4 regions of the Shewanella sp. LZH-2 genome follow, and region 2 is predicted to be linked to each of the others. Evidence: predicted binding sites of a transcription regulator. Region 2 holds the regulator's gene; each other region holds the start of a gene.
What was found. Region 2 encodes LexA, which represses DNA repair genes until DNA is damaged. Its sites were predicted from a motif close to TACTGTATNNNNATACAGTA; they were not measured.
Positions count from the first base shown of each region.

Region 1: the regulator LexA is predicted to act here: its motif matches at 2,150-2,169, upstream of dinG (ATP-dependent DNA helicase DinG).
Region 3: the regulator LexA is predicted to act here: its motif matches at 1,284-1,303, upstream of JM642_RS11315 (S24 family peptidase).
Region 4: the regulator LexA is predicted to act here: its motif matches at 1,812-1,831, upstream of recA (recombinase RecA).

Region 1 is NZ_CP069350.1:2,820,295-2,823,800, reverse strand. It holds gene JM642_RS12535 (TSUP family transporter) at 1-44, opposite strand, end outside; gene dinG (ATP-dependent DNA helicase DinG) at 54-2,126, opposite strand; gene JM642_RS12525 (DNA polymerase II) at 2,255-3,506, shown strand, end outside.
Region 2 is NZ_CP069350.1:4,431,900-4,435,405, reverse strand. It holds gene coxB (cytochrome c oxidase subunit II) at 1-70, opposite strand, end outside; gene JM642_RS19435 (SulA-like leucine-rich domain-containing protein) at 476-988, opposite strand; gene lexA (transcriptional repressor LexA) at 985-1,605, opposite strand; gene plsB (glycerol-3-phosphate 1-O-acyltransferase PlsB) at 1,891-3,506, shown strand, end outside.
Region 3 is NZ_CP069350.1:2,543,007-2,546,512, reverse strand. It holds gene brxL (protease Lon-related BREX system protein BrxL) at 1-536, shown strand, start outside; partial or broken gene JM642_RS11320 (transposase) at 711-1,016, shown strand; gene JM642_RS11315 (S24 family peptidase) at 1,313-1,732, shown strand; gene JM642_RS11310 (Y-family DNA polymerase) at 1,720-2,973, shown strand.
Region 4 is NZ_CP069350.1:1,273,153-1,276,658, reverse strand. It holds gene JM642_RS05720 (regulatory protein RecX) at 146-556, opposite strand; gene recA (recombinase RecA) at 631-1,704, opposite strand; gene mutS (DNA mismatch repair protein MutS) at 2,087-3,506, shown strand, end outside.

The DNA of each region.
Region 1 (3,506 bases), 1.6 Mb from region 2:
ACAGCCAACAGGGCCCAGTTACTGGGCTCGAGTAACAACTCCAAATCTTAATCCTACTCAATGACTCGTCTAAAAGGTGGGAGTGCGTCTAGCAAGGATTTGCCGTAACGCTTCGTCACTAACCGTCTATCTAGGATAGTGACTCGACCATAATCTTGCTCTTTACGCAGTAATCTACCACAACTTTGGATAAGCTTTCGCGATGCATCAGGAATGGTGAGCTGCAGAAACGGATTTCCACCCTTTATTTTCACATATTCAGCATGGGCTTGCTCAACGGGTGAGGTTGGCACAGCAAAGGGTAGCTTAGTGACGATGAGGTTGGTGAGGTAATCTCCTGGTAAGTCCAAGCCTTCAGAAAAACTGCCTGTGCCAAATAATATGCTTGGCTCACCTTTGTCACATTTAGCTTTGTGGGTCTCAAGCAATTGTTGGCGTGGTGCATTACCTTGGATCAGAATTTCCTGCGTGAGCTTGCCCTCGAGCAATTCGGCCACTTTTTCCATTTGCCAGTAAGAGGCAAACAGCACTAAGGTAGCCATTTCGCCTTCAATTAGCTCGATAATTTGTTCGGCAAGTTCAGCAGTATAGGCATCATCCGTCGGCTCGGTTTTCATCTTAGGTAAGTAGAGCGTGGCATTATTCGGATAATCGAAAGGGGATTGCAGGGCAAGATAACGGCTGCCGTCCTTTAATGATAACCCTACCTGATGGGCAAAATGGTCAAAGTTATTCAGCGCCCGCAGCGTAGCGCTACATAGCACGACGCCAGCTGCCTTTTGCCACAGCATCGATTCGAGCATAAAACCGACTTCAATTGGTGAGGCGCTAAACAGATAATCGACCTGTTTGCCTGTAATTAACTCGATCCAACGGGCCATTGGGGCACCTTTAGTGGAATCTTCCTTGGCCATCATTTTCCAGAGCTTTTGCAGGTTCTCGAGTCGCTGCAACATAAAGCCCATTTCGGCCTGTAGCGCTTCAGCCTGGTGCTTAGGAATATCGCCATCTTTTATCGCCTCGGCCAGCAATAACTGCATCTTGTTAAATTGCTTGAGAGCAAGATTGGAAGTGGTTGCGAGATTCTCGGCAGGGATTTTTAACGCATCGGGTAATTTGCCGTGTTCGAACCGATAGCGACTCTCTGGATTGGCAAACTGCTTGGTCTGGGTATCACAATAGTGGGCGACTTGATTGAGCTGAGCGATTAAGTCGCCAATATGATCCTGCATCGCCTGTGCTGGGGCGATGATATTGTTGCTCTTTATCTGATTTTGTAACTTGGCGCTGGTCTTACCGACTTTTTCAAGCCAGTCGGCGGCGCCTCTAAGCGTTGCCTGTGCGCTAGAAAAGTCCCGTGCGACAATTGGTAAGTGGTGGGCTTCGTCTATGACGTAAAATACCTCTTCGGGATCGGGTAAAATCACCCCGCCGCCTAGCTCTAAGTCGGCAAAAAGTAAGCTGTGGTTGGCGATCAGTACATCCCAAGTATCCACATCCTCACGGGCCTTGTGAAACGGGCAATTACGATGGCTGGCGAGTTGCCGATGACAACTGTGTTTATCGCAGGCGATTTGTTGCCAGAGATGGTCCGGTATCGGTGTCGATAGCGTATCTATTTCACCGTTCCAGCGGCCTTCATTAAAGTCGCTGAGCAGCTCTTGCAGCATGGCAATTTGGCTGTTATCTGGCTTTGTTTGCCACATGGCCATTTGGGTACTGTTATCATCGCCGATCAGCATGGCAAGTTTGGATAAACAGACATACCGCTGGCGCCCTTTAACCAGACCAAAGCGAAAGTTTAGCCCTGATTGTTCGAGAAAAAACGGTAAGTCTTTGTGCAGCAACTGCTCCTGCAGCGCAACGGTTGCCGTGGCAATACAGACTTTTTTCTTACTCGCAAGCGCAAGCGGTATCGTGCCCAAAATATAAGACAATGATTTACCAATCCCCGTACCCGCTTCGACCACTATGATGCGTCTATCTTTGTCATAGTCGCCAGCCAAGGTCTTAGAGATTTCTGCCACCATAAAATTTTGCTCGCGGCGTGGCCTAAAATTAGGCAAAGCGGCGGCAATATCTTTATAGATAGCGCGGATCTGGTTTTTTACGTTGTCAGGTAACATGCGGCACTACTTTATCGAATTAATGCTGTACATAATAACAGTGATTGCATAGCCTAAGAAACTTTTCTGCCATTTTATGGCAATTTTATTCTGTGTCCCGAGAATCAATAAACAGCGAGAGCCTTAGAGTGAAACCGCAGTCGAATCCCCCCGAGAGTCTTGCACATGACACGGCTGCGCCCGTGAGTGTACAGGGACGCGTCCTGACGCGCCATGCTATTACATGCGGTTCAACGCTTGTGTTGCAGTATTATCTCGCCACTGTTTCTGGCCCAGTGCTGGTGGAGTTACCTGGCTCTGAGTACATTTGTTTTTGCCATCAAAGCGATATGGCTGCATTACAGTTACAAACGCCGGGGCTGGCGCTACGCTTTGTGCCGCTTATGCTTAAAAGTTTTAAAAGACAAGCCGTGGCGGCGATTTATGCCCAGTCGAGCAGTGTGTTTCGTCACTTACAGCGGATAGCGACGGATGCTGGTATTCCCTTATTTGAGGCGGATATCCGTCCCGAGCAGCGTTTTTTAATCGAACGTTTTGTCGCGCTCGATGTGGCATTTTTAGGGCATCAAGTAAGCAATGTGGGTTTACAAGACCGCTTGCCCGTCTTTAGCGCCATACGGGCCAAAGCCGTTGCACCGCAGCCGGAAATAAAATTGCGTTCAATCTCCCTCGATTTTGAATGCAGTTTTGACGGATTACTCTATTCCGTGGCCCTTTATGGACGCGATGCGCAATCTCAGCCCTATGAAAAAGTCATTATGGTGGGCGAGGCGCAGCCTGATGCTGCAATTTACATCGAATGGGTGAACGATGAAGCGGCGCTTATCCATCGTCTCATCGCTTGGTTTACTGAGTTTGATCCCGATGTGATCATTGGTTGGTCGGTGGTGACCTTTGATTTGGCCTTGTTATATCGGCGTGCGTTACTGCACCGGATCCCGCTGCGTATCGGTCGAGGTAGTGCGCTTCTCGAGTGGAAGGTCGAGAATAAATTTCGGCCTGAAACCTTAAGTTTACCGGGGCGAGTGGTGCTCGATGGTATCGATTGGTTAAAGGCGGCCTTTTATCAATTCGAGCGCTTCTCCTTGGAATTTGTCGCCCAAGCGTTACTCGGTGAAGGCAAAGCGATTCATAATGTAGAAAATCGAGTCCAAGAGATTGATGCGCTATTTACCGAAAATAAGCAAGGGCTTGCTCACTATAATCTGACTGATAGTCGCTTAGTGTGGGATATTTTTGAGCATACTCAGTTGTGGGATTTTGCCCTCGCTCGCGCCGAGTTAACGGGATTAGAACTGGGGCGGGTAGGCGCCTCGGTCGCCGCATTCAATCATTTGTATCTACCGCATTTACATAGAGCGGGTTTCGTTGCGCCCGCAG
Region 2 (3,506 bases):
ACCGCATGTCTGCTGCGGCCAACGGTGGGGCGAATAGCACCACGAGTAAACAATACAACCATTGCTTCACAAGACTTCTCCTCTGCTAATTGCAAATAGCAACTACAAAGAAGAGCAACACAGTAAGTCTCAACTCTATGCAAACTCTTCAGTTCCCAAAAAAGTGTTTCTGACTTCAACGTGCGTTGGCGGCTTACTTATGATCAAGTATTGTTACTGCTGGTATTAGCCACACTGGCACATACTGCTGAATAAACCCATTATTCTCAATTTTTGTGGGCGAGCGATATTCGAAAATAACGCGATATTTCTGCCTAAACAGGCGATATATCATGTGCGCCTAAATCAAACATACTTGCTGTTTAAAAATTGATCAAGATCACTTCTTTTTCTAATTGTCTGAAAAATTGCCAAAAAAAAGCCTCACATTCACAGGTGAGGCGGCTTTCAAGGCTAAATACGGTGTGAAAAATTTTTAATGAACAGAGCTGAAAAATGCGGGTTGAGTAAATTTAGCCGATTGTGTGAGATTGGTGCTAGAAGGTTGGTCATTCGTTGAACCTTCAAGCACGATACCCATTGCACGTGCGCTCTTTGCTACAATTTGTAGGCGACGATTATCGCGAGTATCTAGGGCGTTAATCCAAGTAATCACTGCGCTAGATGTGCCACTGGTTAAGGCTTTTTCCATCGCCCAAAGGGTTTCGACCTCATCTTTTGCGTGAACCAATAGTACGCGATCCATACGCACACCTGCGTTTGCTAATAGCTGCTTGTAGCCAATACTAGGTGGGTTGATGAGCACTATCCATCTTCCCTGTTGGCTCAGTTGGGCAAGTTGTTTGCTCAGCTGTGTCAGCTCTTGGCGCCCTTGGCTCTGAGTTGGCATAGTGACTATTGATGTATGCTGCCAGTCGGTCTCTGTATCTCGAACCGTATCGAGCCATAAACCGGGGTGACGCGGGGCATTACCTAATAGTTTGTTCATAGCCAATCTCCGTTGCGGATCACCCCTACGGCGAGCCCTTCAATTGTTAGACTTTGGAAACTCAAATCGACTTTAATCGGTGAATAGTCTTCATTCTCGGCATGTAGGTAGACTAAATTACCTTTTTTTTCAAAGCGTTTTACGGTTACATCATCATCAACGCGAGCAACAACAACTTGTCCATTGCGCGCTTGTTGTACTTTATGAACGGCAAGCAGGTCACCCTCAAGGATGCCGATATTCTTCATACTGTCGCCTTTTACGCGCAGCAGGAAATCGGCAGCAGGGTGGAACATGCTGGGGTCGACTTGGTAATACTGTTCGACATGCTCTTGGGCGAGAATAGGTTCACCCGCTGCCACTTGGCCAATCAGTGGCAAGCCTGTTTCGCGGTTATCTTCTTCCTCTACAGGGAGACGGATCCCGCGGGAAGTACCAGGCATGATCTCGATGCAGCCTTTTTTCGCCAATGCCTTAAGGTGTTCTTCTGCGGCATTTGCACTTTTAAAACCCAAACGGGTGGCAATTTCGGCCCGAGTGGGTGGCATGCCAGTCTCGGCAATATTACGTTTAATCAGCTCTAAAATTTCGGCTTGGCGTGGCGTCAACGGTCTCATGGTCTTTCCTGTTTTTCTATACAGTTACTGTTAGTATATACAGTATTATTTGTAGTGCAAGTATTAACCACTTTTAACTTGGTCAGCTAGATCTGCAAATAACCGTAATCGTCATCTATGGGGTGAATGCCATTTGCACGGCAGCAATAAATGGCGTTGCCTAAAGTGCGTTACTAAGTCATTAAAATCAGCTGCTGAATCCTGCATCTTTAGGTTGTTTGGGTATATTCTCTAGAATCTGGTATTCTATGGGGCTAATGAACGTACTTACATTGCATAAGAATAATGCCTAAACAAGACTCTCTTTGGTTGAAATCATTACGTTGGATCCAAAAGCACTTAGTGCACACTATTGTTGTGCCACAGGATCCCTTTGCCGATCTGAATCTGGATGCCTCCAGACCGCTTGCTTATGTAATGAAAACAGAATCCCTGAGTGATATTGCTGCGTTAAGCGAGATCACCACGAAACTTGGTTTGCCAAGCCCTTACGAGCCGCTGGTGGTGAATGGCGTTGTGGCGCCACGGGTGGTATGCCTTGAAGGTCGTAAGCCCTTATTTGGTGAACGCGCCAGCAATGAGCCATTCCTCGAATGTTTTATGCGTTTGTTGGCCGTCCATAAGGAAAAGCCAGAGTTAGATATCCAGCTGGTGCCTGTGAGTCTGTATTGGGGTCGTACTCCGGGTAAAGAAGACGACACCATGAAGGCGGCAGTGCTTGAGCGCGAGAACCCTACTTGGTTACGTAAGTGCTTGATGATCCTATTTTTGGGCCGTCACAACTTTGTGCAATTTTCTAATGCGGTATCGCTGCGTTACATGGCCGACGAACATGGTACCGATATGGGCATTGCCCATAAATTGGCTCGAGTAGCGAGAGTGCATTTTCGCCGCCAACGTAAGGTGATGACGGGGCCTGTGTTGCCTAATCGTCAGGCGTTATTCCATTCCTTGCTGAAATCTGAATCCTTACGCAAGGCGATTCAGGAAGAAGCCGCGAGCAAGAAGATTTCTGAAACCCAAGCGCGTGAAACGGCAATTGAATATCTTGATGAAATTGCAGCAAATTATTCCGATAGTCTCGTACGTATTGCTGAGCGCTTTTTAACGTGGTTATGGAACAAGCTCTACAGCGGTATTAACATCAAAGGTGCCGAGCATATTCGGCAGTTACACCACGATGGTCATGAGATTGTGTATGTGCCCTGCCATCGCAGCCATATGGATTACCTGCTGTTATCTTACATTCTGTATTACCAAGGTATGGTGCCGCCGCATATTGCTGCGGGTATCAACCTAAACTTCTGGCCTGCGGGGCCGCTGTTCCGCCGTGGCGGGGCTTTCTTTATTCGCCGTAGTTTTAACGGCAACAAACTCTATACGGCCGTGTTCCGTGAGTACCTCGATCAGCTGTTTGCTAAGGGATATTCGGTTGAGTATTTCTCTGAAGGTGGCCGTTCTCGTACCGGTCGTCTATTGGCGCCTAAAACGGGCATGATCGCTATGACGATCAACAGTGTGCTGCGTGGTATCGAACGCCCAGTCACCTTAGTGCCTGTGTATTTAGGCTACGATCACGTGATGGAAGTGGCGACCTATCACAAAGAGCTAAGCGGTAAGAAAAAACAGAAAGAATCTGTATGGCAAGTCTTTGGTGCTATTCGTAAATTAGGTAATTTTGGCCAAGGTTATGTCAACTTTGGTGAGCCGATTACATTGCAAAATTTCTTGAATGAAACGGCACCAAACTGGCGCAGTGAAGTGGCTGATGATCCTGAGCAAAAACCGACTTGGTTAACTCCAGCGGTGAACGTGTTAGCAAATCGGGTGATGACGCGGATTAACGACGCCGCTGCCGCCAGCTCTATTACCTTGACCAGTTTAGTGTTGTTGGCGTCAGA
Region 3 (3,506 bases), 1.9 Mb from region 2:
TTTGTTACACCAGTACCAGCGATGGTGACAACGTGGCATTGGTGCGGATTGAAGTGGTGAGTACCTCAGGTTCTGGCAAGTTGAACATTTCCGGTGTGAGCAGCATGCCGGTTAAAGAAAATATTAAAAACACTTATCAGTACATCAAAGCCAACGAAAAGACCATTTTAAGTGAACAGCATTCGCTGAAAAATTACGATATCACTGTTCAGGTCACCAATATGCTAGGTGCATCAGTTTCGACTGGTATTGGTTCAGCCGTATATATCGCGATAGTGTCGGCGTTGTACAAGAAGAACTTAAAACCCGGCTTAGCGGTCCTCGGCAACATCTCTGTAGGTGGTGCCATCGAGAGAGCCATTAACTTCGCAGACAAGATCACCATGCTTTCTGAGAATGGTGCCAAGTCTGTTGTGGTTCCAATGGATAACCTGTCAGAGCTTGCGAATTTACCTGCAAGCGTTCTAGGCCATACCGATGTGCCGTTTTACCAGAACAACCAGATGCTGATGCAAAAGGCGATATTGTTGGATTAGTTTGGTTGATGTGATGGTGTGGGAAAGGACGCTTGTTGTAATGACGACGTCCTTTGCAGACGTCTTAGGATAGTAAGGCGTCAATTTGGATCTCATTTGGGCGCTACAAGGTGCAGGATATATGTCGCAAGACCGCGAATCATTAGCGACCAATCTATGATTTTTTCAAAAAGAGTTGGTAATGAATGCGACAACCAGCCCAATGGCATTGCGTTTTCATTAACGGACTACCTTCAATTGGTGGATTATACAGGCCGAATCATCCGCAATGACAAACGAGGTGTCATCAGCGAACATAGCGCCAAGCTACTGACAAAATTGAATATCCAGCAAGACAACTGGCTTAAGCTCACCACTGAATTTGGCAAGTTGTTTCATGGCCCAGTGGGAACCTTGCAAAAACTGACTGATTACTGCGAGCACTTAGAGAAGCGACGACGGCATTTTGCTAAATGCTGCCAGCACCTCAAAGCAGGCTGACCTAAAGTCTATTTTATTGGCTTTCCCTTTTAAAACAGCTAACCAGACAATGGTTTGGGGGAAGCTTGCTAAAAAAACACCATTTTTCAGTTAAATAGCACAATTTAGCCCATCCTCATCGATTTGAATCCTGCCTTGTCAGCTTTTTAGCTGCTAAGTGATTTTTGGTTACTTAAAGGCAAGCCTAAGTGTTTTATTTTGTTTTATAGTGGGTTGCGATTTATTTCTCAGAGTTAAACTTGCCAGCCGCATGATTACTGCTAAAATCACTGTATATTTAACCAGTGGTGTTAGTTATGCGTATCATACCAATCTATGCAAGTGCAGGGCTCACAGGGTTTGAAAGCCCTGCAGAAGAGTATCGCCAGCTTGGCCTGAGTTTAGATCAACTCCTGATTATTCATCCAAACGCGACCTTTATGGGGTTTGCTCGGGGGGATTCAATGCAGGGCGTTGGCATTTATTTTGGTGACTTGTTGATAGTCGATCGCCATGAAACGGCCCGTGATGGTGATGTGATTGTTGCCAATTATAACGGCGAGTTTGTGTGTAAAATTATCGATAAAACTCGCCGCTTACTGCTATCCGCAAACGAGCAGTTTCAGCCTCAACCTATCCATGATTACGACACCTTCAGCATAGAAGGTGTCGTAGTGAGTTCAATCCGTTTTTACCGCCAAAACCCGACTTTAGCTAATTTAAAATGTATGCTCTAGTTGATGCCAATAGCTTTTATTGCAGCGCTGAGCAGGTGTTTCGTCCGGACTGGCGTGGCAAACCGATGATCGTCCTTAGCAATAACGATGGCTGCATCGTGGCAGCTAATCGTCAAGCAAAGGAGTTAGGGATCCCCAAATTTGCACCTTATTTTCAGTTAAAGGAACAATGCCAAAAGTTAGGGGTGATTGCCTGCTCAAGCAATTATGAACTCTATGCCGATCTATCCACCAAGATGATGAGTATTATCGGCCGCTTTGCTCCAGAGCAGCATGTGTATTCCATTGACGAGAGTTTTTTATCTTTTAAGCATTGCCCTGCGATCAAGTCTCTATATGAACAAGGGCAGTTAATTCGCCGTGCAGTGTGGAAAGAAGCACGCTTACCTGTATGTGTAGGTATAGGCGCGACCTTAACGTTGGCCAAGCTGGCAAACCACGCAGCCAAAAAATTACCCGGTTATAACGGTGTTTGCGTAATAGATAATGAGCCAGACCGACTCACTATTTTAAAGTCGGTAGAAGTGGGCGAGGTATGGGGGATTGGTCGCCGCATCAGTAAAAAGCTGGAACTAATGGAAATTAATACCGCTTATGATCTGGCAAGAATGCCGGCCGGACTCGCCCGCAAACAATTTAATATCGAGATTGAACGCACCGTAAGAGAACTCAACGGCCAAGCATGTAAACAATGGGATGAGGCAAGGGCAGATAAAAAGCAAATCTTCTCGACTCGCAGTGTGGGTGAACGCATCACCGATTACCAACAACTCCACCAAGCCTTAAGTAAGCATATTGGCATTGCTGCCGCCAAAGCCAGAAGGCAAGGTTCGTTATGTAAAACCATGCTGCTGTTCGCTAATAATTCTCCCTATGATGAGCAGCCAACAGGCGCTAAAACATTAGTTAACTTTCCATGTGCCACAAATTGCAGCGCCGAGCTCACCCACGCAATGAGCGCGGCCGCCCCTAAATTGTTTAGGCAAGGGGTGCGCTATTATAAAATCGGTGTGGGCTTGTTAGATTTAGTCAGCGAGAAACACCGCCAGTTTGACCTATTCAATGCACCCTCCGCTAATCCTCAGCTAATGCGCACCCTCGATAGTGTTAACCACCGCTATGGTAGCGATACCTTATTCCTCGCCGCCCAAGGCATTGATCAAAAATGGACCATGCGTCGCGAACTACTTACCCCGCAGTACACTACAGACTGGGGATGTTTGCCACAGATTAAGTGCTAGAGTCAGGCTGAGGTTACCTTCAAGGAAAGTAACACGAGTCTTGAATTACAACACTATCGGCTTTTAATTACCGCTGAAAGACACCTTTGATACTGGCTGATGCACAAAGTGGCTATTCGTGAAAAATAATGAATAAATTATGGGTTTAAGATATTATTATTAATAATTATTGTATATTTACAAGTGGTTAACTGTTGAAATTTTTCCACGTCATAATGGTTATCTAAGTTGTTGCAGATTTTGGGAGGTATTAATGATTATCAAGCGTCGCAAGGTCAAATCGACAGTTTTCTCTGATTTTGTGCGCAACGCATCATCCAGGGGAAAAAAGTGATTTTTTTGAAAAAGTTATCGAAGAGGCGATTCAAAAACAAAAAGAGGTGATAGCCAAAGCAAATGAGATCGATGGTTAGTTATATGGCATGTTTATTGTTACACACTTAAAATTAAACACATGCAAGCAGTATCTCATGCTTGCCTTTTAGTGATAAAGTGCCGTTACTCAAGCAATGTAAGATCTTGGCATTAAGCCA
Region 4 (3,506 bases), 1.5 Mb from region 2:
CCGAAGGGTTCGTCTGGCAAGCCCTTGCTCTTACTTTCTGCCATAAGAGCCGCTCGTCATTTGAGTAAACTACACATCATTCCTCGTTTCGCGAGCACGAACTTGCCAGAACGAACAAAATGTAATCTCGAAACGTCTACACGCCCTAGTCATCATTATCTTCCAAAGGATCATAATCTAAGGCATAGGTGACTTGTTCGTAATTAAAGCCTTGGCTCAGTAAAAACCGTACTCGTTTGGCTTTTTCTTTTGCGATTTGCTCGCGGGATAGTGAGCCTTTTACTTCAAGCACTTTAGGGACCGTATACTTTTTGATGGCTTTCGCTTTTGCCAACTCAAACCAATCATGCTCATTTGCAGATAAGGCAGCTTCGATACAATCTTTAGTAAGCCCCTTTTGAGCAATAGCTTGACGAATGCGTATTGGTCCATGACCACGGGCAATGTGGCTTCGAACGAGAAGCTCGGCATAGCGCTTATCATTGATAAATCCTGACGCTTCACAATCATCAAGCACAGGATCGATATCAGCGACCTCAAAGCCTTTTTCGAGCAGTTTTGTGCGGATTTCTTGGCGGCAATAATCGCGGCGCGCTAACAGCGCGACCGCAATTTGACGGGCAGACTGGCTCAGAATACTTCGCCTGTTTCTAAATCAATATTCCCCTCGATATTATCATCATCGGATGCTGATGATGCCAGTGCACTTGGGTTACTCAATAATAACTCACGCAATGTCTTATCGATTTCAGCGGCAATGGCTGGGTTTTCAGTCAAATATTTACCCGCATTGGCACGGCCTTGACCAATTTTATCGCCCTTGTAGCTATACCAAGCACCAGCTTTCTCAATCAGTTTATGGGCTACCCCTAAATCGACTAACTCGCCAGTACGGTTGATACCTTGACCGTAAAGGATTTGAAACTCAGCTTGCTTAAATGGTGCAGCCACTTTGTTTTTAACCACTTTGACACGAGTCTCGTTACCAACCACTTCATCGCCTTCTTTGATAGCACCAGTACGGCGAATATCTAAACGAACAGAAGCATAGAATTTCAGAGCATTACCACCCGTTGTGGTTTCTGGGTTACCAAACATCACACCAATCTTCATACGAATTTGGTTGATGAAGATTAACAGTGTATTCGATTGCTTGAGGTTACCCGCTAACTTACGCATCGCTTGGCTCATCATACGCGCCGCTAAGCCCATATGTGAGTCACCGATTTCGCCCTCAATTTCTGCCTTGGGTGTTAATGCCGCGACCGAGTCAACGATGATCACATCTACCGCGCCAGAACGGGTTAACGCATCACAGATCTCAAGAGCTTGTTCACCGGTATCGGGTTGTGAACACAATAAGTTATCAATATCTACGCCTAACTTTTTCGCGTAGATAGGATCGAGAGCGTGCTCAGCATCGATAAAGGCACAGGTTTTACCTTCGCGCTGAGCAGCAGCAATCACTTCTAATGTCAGAGTTGTCTTACCTGATGATTCAGGACCATAAATCTCAACAATACGGCCCATTGGTAAACCGCCAGCCCCTAAGGCGACGTCAAGGGAAAGTGAGCCAGTAGAAATGGTCTCGACATCCATAGAGCGGTCTTCGCCCAGCTTCATGATGGAGCCTTTACCAAATTGCTTCTCAATTTGGCTCAATACCGCAGCAAGTGCTTTCTCTTTGTTTGGATCGACCTTCATTCCTGTTCCCTCATCTAGACAGCATCAGTACTGTCAAAAGTGATATTCAATTTAATAAAGCGGGTGATCAAAAAGCGAGGCTCTTTGTCGTAATCTGCTGACTAGTATACTGTACAATCATACAGTATCAATACCTGTGAATGAATTATTTTTCAGTCAGAAAATTTTTCCATTTAGACAAGCTTTTACCCACCCATCCTGCAGATTTATCAAGATATCAGTGAATATCCACGCTTTCAGGATCAATTTTCTGTAAATTGTTGCTAAGATTGGCGCCAATTGATTTTAGACAGTAATAGTGCAAATCAACTGATTTTATCTCCTATTACTGTATGACTTTATTCCCTATTTCAGGGCCGGCATAGCGGACGATAACGATTTAATGAATCCTATAGATACCGATGATTTAGAAAAACATACCCCGATGATGCGTCAATATTTGACCATGAAAGCAGAGCATCACGACATGCTGCTGTTTTATCGTATGGGTGACTTCTATGAACTCTTCTATGATGACGCCAAACGAGCCTCTGAATTATTGGGCATTTCACTTACGGCCCGAGGCAAAAGTGGTGGCGACCCGATCCCGATGGCGGGTATCCCTTACCATGCAGTTGAAGGCTATCTCGCAAAATTGGTTCAAATTGGCCAATCGGTTGCGATTTGTGAACAAATTGGCGATCCTGCCACCTCAAAAGGTCCGGTTGAGCGTAAAGTCGTACGCATTGTCACCCCAGGAACCTTAACCGATGAAGCGCTATTGCAGGAGCGGCAAGACAATCTGTTGGCCGCGGTTTATCAAGGCAAAGTGGGCTTTGGCTATGCGACTCTTGATGTGTCTTCTGGCCGTTTCGTGATTGCCGAATTAGAAACGAAGGAGTCCCTCGAAGCCGAATTGCAACGTACGAATCCGGTCGAAATTCTTTATAGCGAAGATTTTGGTGCACTGGAGTTATTGCATCATTTTAAAGGCAAACGTCGCCGCCCTGAGTGGGAATTTGATTACGATACCAGTATCAAACTGCTGTTGGCCCAGTTTGGCACTAAGGATTTACACGGTTTCGGCATAACCGATGCTCGCCTATCGCTGCAAGCGGCAGGCTGCTTGATGCAGTACGTAAAAGACACCCAGCGCACCGCCCTGCCCCATATCAATGCTATTACCCGTTTTAATCAAACCGATACGATTGTCTTGGATGCGGCAACGCGCCGCAACCTCGAGCTGACACAAAATTTGAGTGGTGGTCGGGATAACACCCTAGCAGCCGTGCTCGACAATACTGCCACAGCCATGGGCAGCCGTATGTTACAACGCTGGATCCATCAGCCGTTGAGGGACCATGCACAGATTTTTGCTCGCCAAACGGCGGTCAATGAGTTGCTCGCGACCGCGGCCCATGAGTCATTGCATGAGCAGCTTAAAGCCCTAGGTGATATCGAACGTATCATGGCAAGACTGGCGCTTCGTACCGCTCGTCCACGGGATTTTGCCCGACTACGCCAAGCATTAAACCTATTGCCTCAATTGCAGCAATCATTAGCACAGTTAAGTGCCCCCCATACAGTGAAACTAGGCCAACTCTTAGGCGAGTTTCCCGAAGAGCAACAACTGCTTGAGCGCGCCATTGTCGATAACCCGCCCATGCTTATCCGTGATGGCGGCGTGATCCGTGAAGGCTACAATGCCGAGTTAGATGAATGGCGTGGCTTAAGTGAAGGTGCCAGCGATTATCTAGTACAACTCGAAGCGCGGGAAAAAGAACGCACTGGCATTGCCACGCTGAAGGTAGGCTACAACCGAG